Linked DNA regions of Cupriavidus taiwanensis LMG 19424. The main gene of each other region encodes a partner of the protein of the gene in region 2 in a complex. Links are inferred from orthologs where the notes say so. Each region holds a gene or a part of one and is shown on either strand. Other genes may lie near its edges.

The links. The genes of interacting proteins can lie anywhere in the genome.
Region 1: the proteins of trxA (region 2) and trxB are in contact, whole or in part, in a crystal structure (PDB 1F6M), measured with the Escherichia coli proteins. The link is inferred for Cupriavidus taiwanensis LMG 19424 from one-to-one orthologs.

What each region holds. Positions count from the first base shown.
Region 1 is NC_010528.1:760,702-768,054, forward strand. Bases 1,659-4,518 are described here. They hold trxB (thioredoxin-disulfide reductase), read right to left. Parts: upstream 3,642-4,518; coding sequence 2,676-3,641; downstream 1,659-2,675. Other genes in these bases: RALTA_RS03560 (trimeric intracellular cation channel family protein), read right to left, coding at 1,659-1,880; RALTA_RS03565 (Smr/MutS family protein), read right to left, coding at 1,893-2,567; RALTA_RS03575 (DNA translocase FtsK), read left to right, coding at 3,875-4,518. Outside these bases: RALTA_RS03550 (NAD(+) synthase), read left to right, coding at 1-579; glnK (P-II family nitrogen regulator), read left to right, coding at 826-1,164; more of RALTA_RS03560, read right to left, coding at 1,239-1,658; more of RALTA_RS03575, read left to right, coding at 4,519-6,211; RALTA_RS30160 (DUF948 domain-containing protein), read right to left, coding at 6,261-7,022; outer membrane lipoprotein chaperone LolA, read left to right, coding at 7,089-7,353.
Region 2 is NC_010528.1:2,048,169-2,055,569, forward strand. Bases 4,494-7,401 are described here. They hold trxA (thioredoxin TrxA), read left to right. Parts: upstream 4,494-5,738; coding sequence 5,739-6,065; downstream 6,066-7,401. Other genes in these bases: RALTA_RS09350 (PD-(D/E)XK nuclease family protein), read right to left, coding at 4,494-4,851; RALTA_RS09355 (hypothetical protein), read right to left, coding at 4,996-5,268; rho (transcription termination factor Rho), read left to right, coding at 6,245-7,401. Also shown: RALTA_RS09345 (UvrD-helicase domain-containing protein), read right to left, coding at 1-1,981; more of RALTA_RS09350, read right to left, coding at 1,978-4,493. UniProt on the Escherichia coli protein: Participates in various redox reactions through the reversible oxidation of its active center dithiol to a disulfide and catalyzes dithiol-disulfide exchange reactions.

The DNA of each region.
Region 1 (7,353 bases), 1.3 Mb from region 2 along the record:
GCGCTGGGCTGGTGCACCTATGGCGTGGGCGACCACATGTCGCACTACAACGTCAACGCGAGCGTGCCGAAGACGCTGATCTCGCACCTGGTGCGCTGGGTCGCCGAGACCGGGCAGGTCGGCGCGGGCGGCTCGGACGTGCTGCTGGCGGTGCTCGACACCGACATCAGCCCCGAGCTGGTCCCCGGCGACAGCAACCACGGCCCCGAGCAGAAGACCGAAAGCACCATCGGCCCGTACGAGCTGCAGGACTTCAACCTCTACTACACGCTGCGCTTTGGCTTTACCCCGTCCAAGATCGCCTTCCTGGCACTGCATGCCTGGGGCGACCGCGAGCGCGGCATCTGGCCCAACGGCCCGCACGTGGCGCGCAACCAGTACGGCCTGCCCGACATCAAGCGCAACCTGGCGATCTTCCTGGACCGCTTCTTCCGCACCAGCCAGTTCAAGCGCTCGTGCGTGCCGAATGCGCCCAAGGTGGGGTCGGGCGGCTCGTTGTCGCCACGCGGCGACTGGCGTGCGCCCAGCGACTCGGAGTCGGTGGTGTGGCTCGCGGACCTGGAGAAGGTGCCGGATTGAGCGCCGCGGTCGGCGGACATGGTGCTGGAGTGCGGCGTTGTGCACAGGTTCTCCAGTGCCTGTCCCCAGGGTTATCCACAGGCGCGGACGGCTCCGGATGCACGCTTGGCCACGCAACCGCCGCGCCGCATGTGCCGCAGGCAAAAATGCAAGCGCCCAAGGGCTGTTAAAATGCCCTCCGGAGAGCGCCGCGTCCGCGGCGATGCGCCGCCAGGCGCGTGAACAAACGATAAACAGGGGCCAGTCATGAAGCAGATTACCGCCATCATCAAACCGTTCAAGCTCGACGAGGTGCGTGAAGCCCTGGCTGATGTCGGCGTGACCGGGCTGACGGTGACCGAAGTAAAGGGATTTGGCCGCCAGAAAGGGCATACCGAGCTGTACCGCGGCGCCGAGTACGTGGTCGACTTCCTGCCCAAGATCAAGATCGAAGTGGTGGTGGCCGAGAACCAGCTCGACACCGTGCTGGACGCCATCGTCAAGGCCGCCCACACCGGCAAGATCGGCGACGGCAAGATCTTCGTCACCGAGATCGAGCGCGTGATCCGCATCCGCACTGGCGAGCAGGACGAAGCCGCCGTCTGAGCCATCGGCCAGCTCAGCGAGACGCCGCCTTGCAGGGCGGCGTTTTCATTGGTGCGTGCGCGCCGGCCGCCAGCTCAGCTCGGCAGCTTCCAGCCATAGCGCACCGAGACCAGGCGCATGGCGATGATCGCCAGCGCGCCGGTCAGCAGCGCCGCCTCCTGCTGTACCTCGACCCAGGTCAGTCCGATATAGATCCAGCAGCCGATGAACGAGCAGGTGGCATAGGGCGAGCGGTCACGCAGGATCATCGGCACTTCATTGCACAGCACGTCGCGCACCACGCCGCCGAACACGGCGGAGATGATGCCCATCATGACCGCCACGGTGGGAGTCATCTGCGCCACCAGCGCCAGCGAGGCGCCGGTCACCGAGAACAGGCCCAGCCCGATGGCGTCGGCCACGATCATGGCCCGGTCCGAAGCCACGCGGCTGACCACGCGCAGCACGAACGACGCGCCGAACGACATCACGAAGATCAGCAGCACATAGCCTTCATGGTCGACCCAGTAGAACGGGCGCCGGTCGAGCAGCACGTCGCGCACGGTGCCGCCGCCGAAGGCGGTGGCAAAGGCCACCACGAAGGTGCCGACCACGTCCAGGCGCTGCTTGCGCGCATCGACTACCCCCGAGACCGCGAAGGCGAGCACGCCGATCACCTCCATGATGTGGAGGATCAGGGGCAGCGGCCCCATCAGCAACGCGAGCGGAACGTGCATCCGGGCGTGTCGTCAGGCGCGCGGCTGGCGCAGCAGCACCATCAGCGCGCCGGCGCCGCCTTCGGCTTCGCGCGCCTGCACGAAGGCCAGCACTTCCTCCTTCTGCACCAGCCAGCTGCGCACCTTGCCCTTGAGCACCGGCAGCTTGTCGGGCGAACCCAGGCCCTTGCCGTGGATCACGCGCACGCAGCGCACGCCGTTGCGCACCGAGCGGCGCAGGAACTCGGCCAGCGCCTCGCGCGCCTCGTCGCTGCGCAGGCCGTGCAGGTCGACCTTGTCCTGCGGCACCCATTCGCCGCGGCGCAGCTTGCGCACCACGTCCATGCCGATGCCAGGCCGGCGGAATGACAGCGTCTCGTCGGTTTCGAGCAGGCTTTCCACATCGAATTCGTCGGAGAGGGACGCCTGCAGCACCGCCTGGTCGTTGCGCTGGGATTGCACCGGCACGGGGGCGGGCTTGCTGGGGGGATGGTGGGCGCGGTTGCGGTCGCGCAGCTGGCTGACCTGGCCCACGCTGGTGCGAAAGACGTCGGCCTCGGCGCGGGCGCGCGCGGCCGCCTGCTCGGCGGCGAGGCGCTCGGCCTCGCGGCGCTCGGTCTCGGCCTTGAGGGTGTCGCGCAGCCTGGCAAGGTCGTTCAGGCCGAGGCGTTGGGGCGGTCGGTCGGGTTTGCGGGCGCCGTGCGTCATTGAAAAAATCTCCGGAGGCTCGGCGCCGATTATATCGACTGGCGGGGCCGCGGGCGGGCCCGTGCCCGGGTGACGCGCCGGCGGCGGCAATGGCCGCCGGCGGGGGGCTTACTTCAGGGCTTCGACGAAGCGCTGCGCGTCCAGCGCGGCCATGCAGCCGGTGCCGGCGCTGGTGATGGCCTGGCGGTAGACGTGGTCCTGCACGTCGCCGGCGGCGAACACGCCCGGCACGCTGGTGGCCGTGGCGTCGCCCTGCAGGCCCGACTTGGTCACCAGGTAGCCGTTCTCCATGGCCAGCTGGCCGGTGAACAGGTCGGTGTTGGGCTTGTGGCCGATGGCGATGAAGACGCCGGCCAGCTTCAGCTCTTCGGTCTGACCGGTCTTGGTGCCGCGCACGCGGATGCCGGTAACGCCGGACTCGTCGCCCAGCACTTCGTCCAGCACGCTGTCGTAGCGGATCACCACGCGGCCTTCCTTTTCACGCTGCAGCAGGCGGTCGACCAGGATCGGTTCGGCGCGGAAGCTGTCGCGGCGGTGGATCACGGTGACCTTGCTGGCGATATGCGACAGGTACAGCGCTTCTTCCACGGCGGTATTGCCGCCGCCGACCACGGCCACTTCCTGGTTCTTGTAGAAGAAGCCGTCGCAGGTGGCGCAGGCGGACACGCCGCGGCCCATGAAGGATTCCTCGGACGGCAGGCCCAGGTACTGGGCCGAGGCGCCGGTGGCGATGATCAGCGCGTCGCAGGTGTACTCGCCGGCGTCGCCGATCAGCGTGAAGGGGCGGGCCGGCTTGCCGTGCTCGTCCACCAGCTTCGCGGTATGGATGTGATCGAAGATGATTTCGGTCTTGAATTCCTCGGCGTGCGCCAGCAGGCGCTGCATCAGCTCGGGGCCCTGGACACCCTTGGCATCGCCCGGCCAGTTCTCGACGTCGGTGGTGGTCATCAGCTGGCCGCCCTGGGCCAGGCCGGTGATCAGCACCGGTTCCAGGTTGGCGCGGGCCGCGTAGACCGCGGCGGTGTAGCCGGCGGGACCGGAACCGAGAATCAGCACTTTTGCGTGTTTTGCCATGATGCGTTCCTGTGGCCGGTGCGGCATGGTGCCCACCGGCATTGCTCGAAAGCGACATTATAAGAGGAGCCGCATTTGCTCACTGTTGCAAATTCCAATGGGTGCGATAGTGTCGGGCCACGTTAAAATGGCCGCCACGATGCCTGCCAGTCACCTGCCGAGTGACCGCCGGGCGCTGGCGGCATCGGTCCGAAACCCTCCGGAATCCCCTAACACGCGAGTTTCAACCAGGCATGGCCCGAGCTACCACGACCACCCGCACCGATCCCTCAGCCTTGCCATCCCGCATCGGCAAACTGCTGGGCGAAGTCCGCTGGTTCCTGCTGCTGGCTGTCACGCTCGGTTTCCTGTGCGTGCTGGCCAGCTACAGCAAGACCGACCCGGGCTGGTCCCATGCCAACCAGGTGGCCGATATCCATAACCTGGGCGGCCGCGTCGGCGCCTGGGTGGCGGATGTGCTGTTCTTCATCTTCGGTTTTTCCGCCTACTGGCTGGCGGTGCTGCTGGTGCGCCGCTGCTGGCGCGGCTGGCGCACGCTGACCGCCGAGCTGCCGGAACGCACCGACCACAGCCTGCACCGCCAGGGCGTTACCGTCAGCTGGATCGGCTTTGTGCTGACCCTGTTCTCCAGCATGGGCCTGGAGGCGATCCGCATGTATCCGCTGCGCGCCGCGCTGCCGCGCGCCCCCGGCGGCGTGCTGGGCGACCTGCTCGGCGGCTGGCTGCAGGTGGCGCTGGGCTTTACCGGCGCAACCCTGCTGCTGTTGCTGCTGCTGGCGATCGGGCTGTCGCTGTTCTTCCATTTCTCGTGGCTGACCGTGGCCGAGCAGATCGGCGGCTTTGTCGAAACCCTGTTCCTGGGCTTCAAGGCCCGCCGCGAGAGCAAGCAGGACCGCATCATCGGCGAGGCCGCCAAGACCGAGCGCAAGGAAACCGTCGAGGTGCAGCGCGTGCGCATCGAAGAGGCGGCGCCGGTGCAGATCGTGCGCCCTCAGGCGGTGCCCAAGCACGAGCGCGTCGAGCGCGAGAAGCAGCAGCCGCTGTTCGCCGACATCCAGGACTCGGACCTGCCGCCGCTGTCGCTGCTGGACCCGATCCCGCCGCACCAGGAGACCGTCAGCGCCGAGACGCTGGAATTCACCTCGCGCCTGATCGAGAAAAAGCTCAAGGACTTCGGCGTCGAGGTCAAGGTGGTGGCGGCCTACCCGGGCCCGGTCATCACCCGGTACGAGATCGAACCCGCCACCGGGGTCAAGGGCAGCCAGGTGGTGAACCTGGCGCGCGACCTGGCCCGTTCGCTGTCGCTGGTGTCGATCCGCGTGGTCGAGACCATCCCCGGCAAGAACTACATGGGGCTGGAGCTGCCCAACCCGAAGCGCCAGACCGTGCGCCTGTCGGAAATCCTGGGCTCGCAGGTCTACAACGAGAGCGCGTCCAGCCTGACCATGGCGCTGGGCAAGGACATTGCCGGCAAGCCGATGGTGGCGGACCTGGCGCGCATGCCGCACTGCATGGTGGCCGGCACCACCGGCTCGGGCAAGTCGGTGGGCATCAATGCGATGATCCTGTCGCTGCTGTACAAGGCCAAGCCCGAAAGCGTGCGCCTGATCCTGATCGACCCGAAGATGCTGGAAATGAGCGTCTACGAGGGCATCCCGCACCTGCTGTGCCCGGTGGTGACCGACATGCGCCAGGCCGGCAACGCGCTGAACTGGGCCGTCGGCGAGATGGAGCGCCGCTACAAGCTGATGAGCAAGCTGGGCGTGCGCAACCTGGCCGGCTACAACAAGAAGATCGACGAGGCCGCGGCAAAGGAAGAGAAGATCCCGAATCCGTTCAGCCTGACCCCGGACGCGCCCGAGCCGCTGGAAAAGCTGCCCACCATCGTCATTGTCATCGACGAGTTGGCCGACCTGATGATGGTGGTCGGCAAGAAGGTGGAAGAGCTGATCGCCCGCATCGCGCAGAAGGCGCGCGCCGCCGGCCTGCACCTGGTGCTGGCCACGCAGCGCCCGTCGGTGGACGTGATCACCGGCCTGATCAAGGCCAATGTGCCGACCCGGATCGCGTTCCAGGTCAGCAGCAAGATCGATTCGCGCACCATCCTCGACCAGCAAGGCGCCGAAACCCTGCTGGGCATGGGCGACATGCTTTACCTGGCGCCAGGCACCGGCCTGCCGGTGCGCGTGCACGGCGCCTTTGTCTCGGACGACGAAGTCCACCGGGTGGTGGAGAAGCTCAAGGAATCCGGCGAGGCCAACTACATCGAGGGCATCCTGGAAGGCGGCCTGACCGATGACGGCGGCGGTGGCGACGGCTTTGGCGGCGGCGCCGGCATCGGCGGAGGCGGCGGCGAAGCCGATCCGCTGTACGACCAGGCGGTCGAGGTGGTGCTGAAGAACCGGCGCGCGTCGATTTCGCTGGTGCAGCGCCACCTGCGCATCGGCTACAACCGCGCGGCGCGGCTGCTCGAGGACATGGAGAAGGCCGGGCTGGTCTCGGCCATGTCGGGCAACGGCAACCGCGACATCCTGGTACAGGGCGGTGCTGCCGCGCGGGATGATGAGTGACTAGCAGAGGCGGGCATCCCGGCTAGCCGTAGATTGCCCATCCTGTGTGCTAGCGGCGCTTGAGCACCAAATCGAGCTTCGCGTTGATGTTCTCGACCTTCGCGTTGAGGTTCTCGACCTTCGTGTTGACGTTGTCGACCTTCGCATTGACGCTCTCTAATTTGGCGTTGACGTTTTCAAACTCCTTTTCGACCCGCACCTCCAGGCGGTCGATGCGTGCATCGACAGCATCGAGGCGACCCGTGAGGCGGCGATCCATCTCCGTTATCCCGGAGGCGAGCGGCCCAGTGGCCTTGTCGATCTTGTCCTGGGTGCTCTCATTCAGCCACGACATCACGGAAAAGACGAACGCTATACCGGCCAGAATGCCCGTGACTACCATGGCAGGATTTACAGGCTTGGCAGCGTTCTTTTCCTGCCGGGCTTCGAGTTCGATCCTGACCTGGCGCGTCGCGATCCTCTTCATCTCGTCGCGGTCAAGGCGCCGGGCGTCGTGCCGGAATGGCTGACGCCCGGCCGTAGGTTTGCTTGTGGTCATATTGCCGGCCCAGTGTGTCTGGCCGCCTCCCGGCGAAGCAACAGGCAAGAGGCAGCGTGGCGAGTGCTCTACGTGCATGCTTGGCATTGTCTTCCAAGGCAGGTAAGGATGTGTTTCGTCTCGATACGAATTTCGCCTGACTCGCCCCTTTACCGCAAATTGAGAGTTTTCGTGCCCGAACCGGCGCAGTTCGCGCACCATCTGCCGTAATATCCGGTTACCCGCGGCGCGGAATCCCGCACCAGTTGCCTGCTCTAACCAGACGTTGACCATACAGCGGGCTGCCTGAGCAGGCGCCGCACCGTGGCAACGCATTCGATAACAACCAGGATCCAGATCATGCGCAACCGCATCCTCGTGTCGGCCTGCGCCGCGCTGGCGATGTTCGCCATGCAGGCGCCGGCCCATGCCGCCGCCACCGACCAGCTGCAGAGCTTTGTGACCGGCGTGAAGAGCGCGCGCGGCGAATTCACGCAGCGCCAGGTCAAGGGGCAGGGCGCCAATGTCAAGGTGACCGGCACGTCCAGCGGCACCTTCGTGTTCTCGCGCCCGGGCAAGTTCACCTGGCGCTATACCAAGCCGTACGAGCAGCTGCTGCAGGCCG
Region 2 (7,401 bases):
CGCCGCGGCGCGGGCTCAGGCACGGGATGCCGGCCTCGCGCAGGGCGCGCTCGTAGTCGGCCAGATGGGTCTTGCGGCGCACCAGCAAGTGCATGTCGCTCCAGCGCGCGGGCCGCTGCGTGCTGCCTTCGTGTACCGGCACGGTATCGCGCACCAGCCGCAGCCACGCCGCCACGCGCCGCCCTTCTTCGAGCCGCAGCGAATCGCCAGCCTGCCGGCGCGGCTGCAGCAGCGTGTCGCGATGCGCGGAGTCGGCGTTGGCCGGTTCGCCATTGGCATCCGCCGCCACGCTCTCATCGGCATGATCAGCGTGATCGGCGTCATCGGCGTCATCGGCTTCATCGGGCTCCACCAGCGGCAGCAACCACACCGGCCCGCCGCAGCCGCCCAGTGCCGTGGTCTGGGTCGAGTACAGCGGATAGCGGCCCTCGGCGCGCGCGCTGTCGAACACGGCGTTGACCCAGTCCAGCACCTCGGCGCGATTGCGCCGGGTCCGGTTGGTGCGCAGCACGGTGGCGCCGAAGGCATCGCGCAGCATCTCGCCGGCGGCGCCAAAGAGCCTGGCGTCGGCGCGGCGGAAGCGGTAGATCGATTGCTTGGGATCGCCCACCAGGAACACCGTCGGGCGCTCGCCGAGCCCCGCATAGCCGGCCAGCCAGCCCTGCAGGATGCGCCATTGCAGCGGGTTGGTGTCCTGGAACTCGTCGAGCAGCAGGTGGCGGTAGCGCGCGTCGAGCCGCACCTGCAGGTAGGTGGCGGTTTCCTCGTCCGACATCAGCCGCGCGGCCTGCCATTCGAGGTCGGCGAAATCCATCGCGCGCTGCTCGTCCTTGTGCTGCTGGTAGCGCGTCAGCAGCGCATCGCCGATGCGGAACAGGGCCTGGTTGATCGCCAGCACCGCGGCTTCGCAGCAGCGCGCGCTGATCTCGTCGAGCATCGCGCAGATCGCGGCATGCTCGTCCAGCAGCGCATCGACCATGCCCTCGCCGCCCGCGGCCCTGGCCAGTGCCGCGGTGCGCCGCAGCGAGCGCGGCCCGCCGGTGGTAGTGAAGAACGCGGCGCGCAACTGCGCGAACACGCGTTCAGCTGGCTTGCCCGGCACGGCGCCGGCTTCGCGCCAGGCGGCGATCGCCATCAGCGCCTCGGTGATGCGGCCGGCATGGGCCTGCTCGCTCCTGCCCGCCGCGCCCAGCCGCGCCGCCAGCGCTTCGCACGCATCGCGCCAGCCTTCATCGGCCAGCGCCTGCAGCAGCACGTCGCCCTGCGCGTCCTCGCCCAGGCAATCGGACAGCGCCTGCAGCGGGTCGCCGCCCTCGCGCATCGCCCACCATTCGCTGCGGGCGTGGAACATCGCGTCGAGCAGCGCGCGCGCCTGGAAATCGCCCACGGTATCGACCAGCGTTTCCCATGCGGCGCGCAGCTCGGCGTAAGGCGGCGTGGCCAGCGCGCGCCACACCGGCGCCCAGGCCTCGCGCTTCATGCGCAGCGCGTCTTCGCGCAGCGCCGCGCCCGGCACGATGCCAGACGCCAGCGGCGCGCCGCGCAGCAGCGTGCCGAACCAGCCGTGGAAGGTGTCGATCGCCATGCGCCCCGGCGCGGCCAGCACCTGCGCATGCAGCCGCCGCGCGCGCGGCAGCGCCTCGCGCGCGGCATCAGCGCAGAGGCCGCGCTGCACCAGCGCTGCGATCACGTCGTCGTCGCTGTCGCGCGCCAACTGCGCCAGCACTTCGAGCAGGCGGTCGCGCATTTCTTCGGCGGCCTTGCGCGTAAAGGTGATCGCCAGGATTTCGTGCGGTGCCGCGCCGGCCAGCAGCAGGCGCACCAGGCGCGCCACCAGCAGCCAGGTCTTGCCGCTGCCGGCGCAGGCTTCAACGACCACCGAACGCGCCGGATCGCAGGCCGCGCGCGTGAATTCCGCTTCGGAAACCGGCGCGCCATCGCGCTGGTAAGGCTGGACGTCGTGCAGATCGTGAGGCGTCATGATGTCAGCGCCGGCACGGCGGTGGAGTCCCAGAAGCCCTTGCGGCACAGGCCGCGGGCGGTGCAATACACGCAGGCCGAGGCATCGCCGAAGGCCGGCAGCCTGGCGCCCTGGCGCAGCCGCATGACGTCGTCGCGCATCTGGCGTTCCAGCCAGGTGACCGCGGCCTCGAAGTCGGGCAGCCCGACCTCGCGCTGCGCCGCCGGCGCGCCCTCGCGCGCGCCTTCCAGCGAGACCCAGCTGCCGGCCGCGGCATCGGCGCGCAGCAGGCCGTAGAACGGCAGCTGGCAGTCTTCCTCGACCTCGGCCAGCTTGCGCTTCAGGCGAGTGGCGCTCTGGGTCTTGTAGTCCAGCACGGCATGCGCGCCGCCGGGACCCTGGTCGAGCCGGTCGATGCGCCCGGTCAGGCGCAGCGGCTGGCCGTCCGGCATCGGCAGGTCGATGCCGGCGTCGATTTCGCCGCCACGCCAGAACCAGCCCTCGGCCTCGCGCGCGGACTGCCACGCGACATACGACGGCAGCACCTCGCGCCAGCGCCGGTAGTAGGCAATGGCGTTGCCGTCCTCGGCCATCAGCGCGCCGAAGACCTCGTCGGAGATCTCGCCCAGGCGCGCCAAGCGCTGGTCGTCGGACAGCGTCTCGCCGCGCTCGCGCCGCGCGTGCAGTTCCTTGTGGTAGGTCAGCAGCACGCGATGAAGGGTCTCGCCGATATCGCGCTTCTCCAGCTCGTCGCTGACCGTCTCCAGCCCGGCCAGCCCCAGCATGCGGCCGGCGAAGAACTGGTAGGGGCAGCGGCGCAGCATGTTGTACGCCTGCGCGCTCCAGCGCACGGGCACCAGTGCGGGTTCGGCCGCCGGGGCCGGCATGCCGCGCACATCGGCGAAGGTCTCGTGCGCCTGCGGCGTGGCGGCGCCTTCGATGCTGACCCCGGCGCGCGCGCAGCACGCCGCCAGCCGCTCGATCCAGCCCGACACGTGGTGCGGCTCGCCGCGGCTGCCGTAGCGCTGCCAGGTCAGCACCACGTCGTCGTTGTTCAGCAGCACCTCGGCCAGGTCGCGCGCCTGTTGCGCGAAGCGTGCCTCGCGGTCTTCCAGGTCGAGCTCGCGCCGCATCTGGTTGGAGAAGAACATCAGCTCGGCGGCACTGGACGGCAACTGGGCGTCGTCGCAGCCGACAATCACCACGCCCTCGAAGCGTCGCATGCGCGCGCCGTTCAGCGGCAGGATGGTGATGCGCGCGGGCCCGCTGGCCGAGGGCTCCTTGTAGGCGACCGACTCCAGCAGCGCCGACAGCATCGCGCGGAACTCGCCCTGCGACAGCGTGGCGTGGCCGCCGGTCTCGTCGCGCGGCAGCTCCTGCAGCCGCGCCAGTGCATCGAGCAGCTGGCTGCCGGCGTCGTCGGCGGCCAGCGCGGCGCGCATGCCGAGGCCATCCAGCATGCCGTCGAGCCGCTCCAGCCACGTCGCCAGCGGATGCTGGGCGAAACCGCGCGGCCAGCGCGCGGCCTCGTCGGCGAGCACGGTGATCAGGCCATGGGCCGCGCGGCGCGGCGCCTGGTCGGCATCCTCGCCGTCGCCGGCGTCCTGCAGCGTGCTTGCCGGCGCGTGCGCGAACAGCTGGCGCAGCCTGGCCCAGCCCCCGGTAATGCCCTCGCGCCGCACCTGGTGCTCGAGCAGCGCGATGGCCGCGCCGCGCGCGGCGACATCGGGCAGGCAGAACGGGCTCTTGAGCAGGTCGAGCAACGCCGCGGTATCGCCATCGCGCAGCAGCAGGTCGAACCAGCGCATCAGCGCCGCGGCGGCGCGCGTCGTGGAGAGCTTCCAGCCGGTCTCGTCGCGCACCGGCGCGCCGGCGCGGGCCAGCAGCGCGCGCGCGCGGCGCGCCACCACGCGATCGTGCGCGACCAGCGCCACCTGGCGGCGGCCCGCATTGAGCCACTGCACCAGCTGCGCCGCCGCGGCGGCAGCTTCATCCTCGAAGCGGGCACAGCCAATCACGCGGACCGACGGACGCCGCGGCGGCAGCGCGGGCATCGCTGGCGGCGCCGCCTGGACCGCCGATTCGTCGTCGCCGGCAATCCTGGCTTCCGGCCACAGCGCCAGCAGCGCGTGGTACCAACCGGCATCGCCGTCGTCCTGACCACTCCAGTCATAGCCGACGCGAAGCACCGGCACCAGTTCGGCGGCATCGCGCAGGAACGCGGCTTCGAGCGGCGTGGGCGGCGTCGGCGCGATCCAGATCACCGGACCGCGCAATTGCTGCGACAGTTCGCGCAGCGCGCGGCGCCTGGCCGGCAGCGGATCGTCGGGCCCGGACAGCGCCTGCCAGAACGCCAGCACGATGCGCGCCTCTTCGCCGAGGAAACGCTCCGACAGATGCGAATAGGTCCGCGCCAGCGCGCCTTGCAGCAGTCCCGCGCGATCGTCGCCGTCGATCTCGTCGTCGTCGCGGATGGCGGCGTCTTCGAGCCAGCGCGCGCTGAGCTCGTCGCAGATCGCCAGCAGTGTCTGCGACAGGCCCCATGCCGCGGTTTCGTTCTGCGCGCCGAAGGCGCGGCGCAGCCAGTCCTGGCCGCGCACCGCCTGCTGCACGGCGAGCAGGCGCGCAGCCGGGCTGCGCACCGGGGCGCCTTCGGGCGGCAGGTCGAGCAGCCAGTGGCCCAGCGTCAGCACACGCGGCAACAGCCGCGGGCGCCCGGCCGCCCGGGCCGCGGCGTCCAGCGCCTGGCGCCCGCCAGGAATCTGCGCGGCAGTCGGCACGACCACGTGCGCGCCCGCCTCGGGCGCGCCGCAGCGGTCGAGGAAATACCAGGCAGCCGTGGCCGCCTGCTCGAGAAAATCAGGGCCGGGGCGAAAACTAAGCGACGTCATGGGCCGTCATTGAGGCGTTGGCCGCAAGGCTGCGGAACGGCGTCGATCGGAAACGCATCAGGAAGCAAGGCAACAATGGCGCGGCGCCGCCAGCCGGCGCGTCCGGCGGCGGGGGCACCGCGGTACGGGAACAGCCCCGCCGCTTCAGTCAGAACCGCCTTCCAGGCGGGCGCGGATTTCGCGCGCGGTTTCGAGCAGCCCTTCGTAGCCGGAGCGCGCATGTTCGGGCAGGTCGGGATCGCCCACCAGCGTGCCGAGCGTTTCGATGATGCTGTAGACCAGGCCGCGGGCGGCGCCGCTGGCAATGCTGTTGGTCTCCACGGCGCTGCTGAGATGGTCCAGCGCATCGCTCAGGTGGTCGACGTCCGGCGCCTGGCCGGGCTCGGGCTGCGAAGGCTTGCGGGGATCGGTGTTCATGTCGATGACCTAGTCAGGGGCGCAGGGTGCATGGATGGTGCGCCGCGAGTCGCCCACCGGGCGCCGTGCGAACCGCTTCTATTCTACGCGCACGCGGTACGCGTCCGGCACCGCGGCGCGCATAAGTGCATTCTATGACACCCCCCGCCTCCTGACCTCGGCGATTGGGTAAAACTCTCGCCGCCATTGAAAATAAGCATTTCAATGAATTAAACCTTTGCACCAGAATGACGGCATTGTTTGCGGGCCCGAACTCCCATGTTTTGCCCGGGCTTGCCGGATGTGCCGGCGGCCGGTCTTGAAAATCGGCAAACTGGTAACATATCGTCAGCACCGGGCGCGGTAGCGGCCTCCACCGCCTGCTTCAGGCGCAAAGAGGCGGCCCGACGGGTCCGCGCAATCTCGTGTAAGGTAACGGTTCGGCCGTCCAGCCTTCAACATAAACAGAGCGAAACCAGAGGTTTTCCGCCATGAGCGAACAAATCAAGTATGTGAGCGACGCCTCGTTCGACGCTGACGTCCTCCAGTCCGACAAGCCCGTCCTGCTCGATTTCTGGGCGGAATGGTGCGGCCCCTGCAAGATGATCGCGCCGATTCTGGACGAAGTCGCCAAGGACTACGGCGACAAGCTGCAGATCGCCAAGATCAATGTCGATGAAAACCAGCAAGTGCCGGCCAAGTTCGGCATCCGCGGCATCCCGACGCTGATCCTGTTCAAGAACGGCGCGGTCGCGGCCCAGAAGGTCGGCGCGCTGTCGAAGTCGCAACTGACTGCCTTCCTCGACGGCAACCTGTAAGCTGCGCGCCGGGACCCGACCCACGGTCCCGGTTTCGTCACGATCCGACGTGCGTGCGCCACACCCTGGCGCGCCGGTCGGATTGTGCTAAGATGCCACCAACAACTCCCCGAGCGTTCGCTCATTTCTCCCCCTTCCTTTAGGTCTCGCCCGTCCGGGCCCATCTGTACCCCTCGTCTATGCACCTGACAGAACTCAAATCGCTTCACGTGTCTGCGCTTCTCGAAATGGCGGCTACGCTCGAGATCGACAACGCACAGCGGATGCGCAAACAAGAACTGATGTTTGCGATCCTGAAGAAGCGCGCCAAGATGGGCGAAACCATCTACGGAGACGGCACCCTGGAAGTTCTGCCTGACGGCTTCGGTTTCCTGCGCTCGCCCGAGACCTCCTACCTGGCCAGCACGGACGACATCTACATCAGCCCGTCGCAGATCCGCCGCTTCAACCTGCACACCGGCGATTCGATCGAGGGCGAGGTGCGCACGCCCAAGGACGGCGAACGCTATTTCGCGCTGGTGAAGGTGGACAAGGTCAACGGCCAGGCGCCCGAAGCGGTCAAGAACCGCATCATGTTCGAGAACCTGACGCCGCTGCATCCGAACCGGCCGCTCACGCTCGAACGTGACATCAAGGCCGAAGAGAACATCACCGGCCGCATCATCGACATGATCGCGCCGATCGGCCGCGGCCAGCGCGCGCTGCTGGTGGCGTCGCCCAAGTCCGGCAAGACCGTGATGCTGCAGCATATTGCGCACGCGATCGCCAACAATCATCCGGAAGCCGACCTGTTCGTGCTGCTGATCGACGAGCGTCCGGAAGAAGTGACCGAGATGCAGCGCTCGGTGCGCGGCGAGGTGGTCGCCTCCACCTTCGACGAACCGGCCATCCGCCACGTCCAGGTCGCCGAGATGGTGATCGAGAAAGCCAAGCGCCTGGTCGAGCTGAAGCGCGATGTGGTGATCCTGCTGGACTCGATCACCCGCCTGGCGCGCGCCTACAACACGGTGGTGCCGGCCTCGGGCAAGGTGCTGACCGGCGGTGTCGACGCCAACGCGCTGCAGCGCCCCAAGCGCTTCTTCGGCGCCGCGCGCAACCTGGAGGAAGGCGGCTCGCTGACCATCATCGCCACCGCGCTGATCGAGACCGGCAGCCGCATGGACGACGTGATCTACGAAGAGTTCAAGGGCACCGGCAACATGGAAGTGCACCTGGAACGCCGCCTGGCCGAAAAGCGCGTCTACCCTTCGATCAACCTGAACAAGTCCGGCACGCGCCGCGAAGAACTGCTGATCAAGCCGGACATCCTGCAGAAGATCTGGGTGCTGCGCAAGTT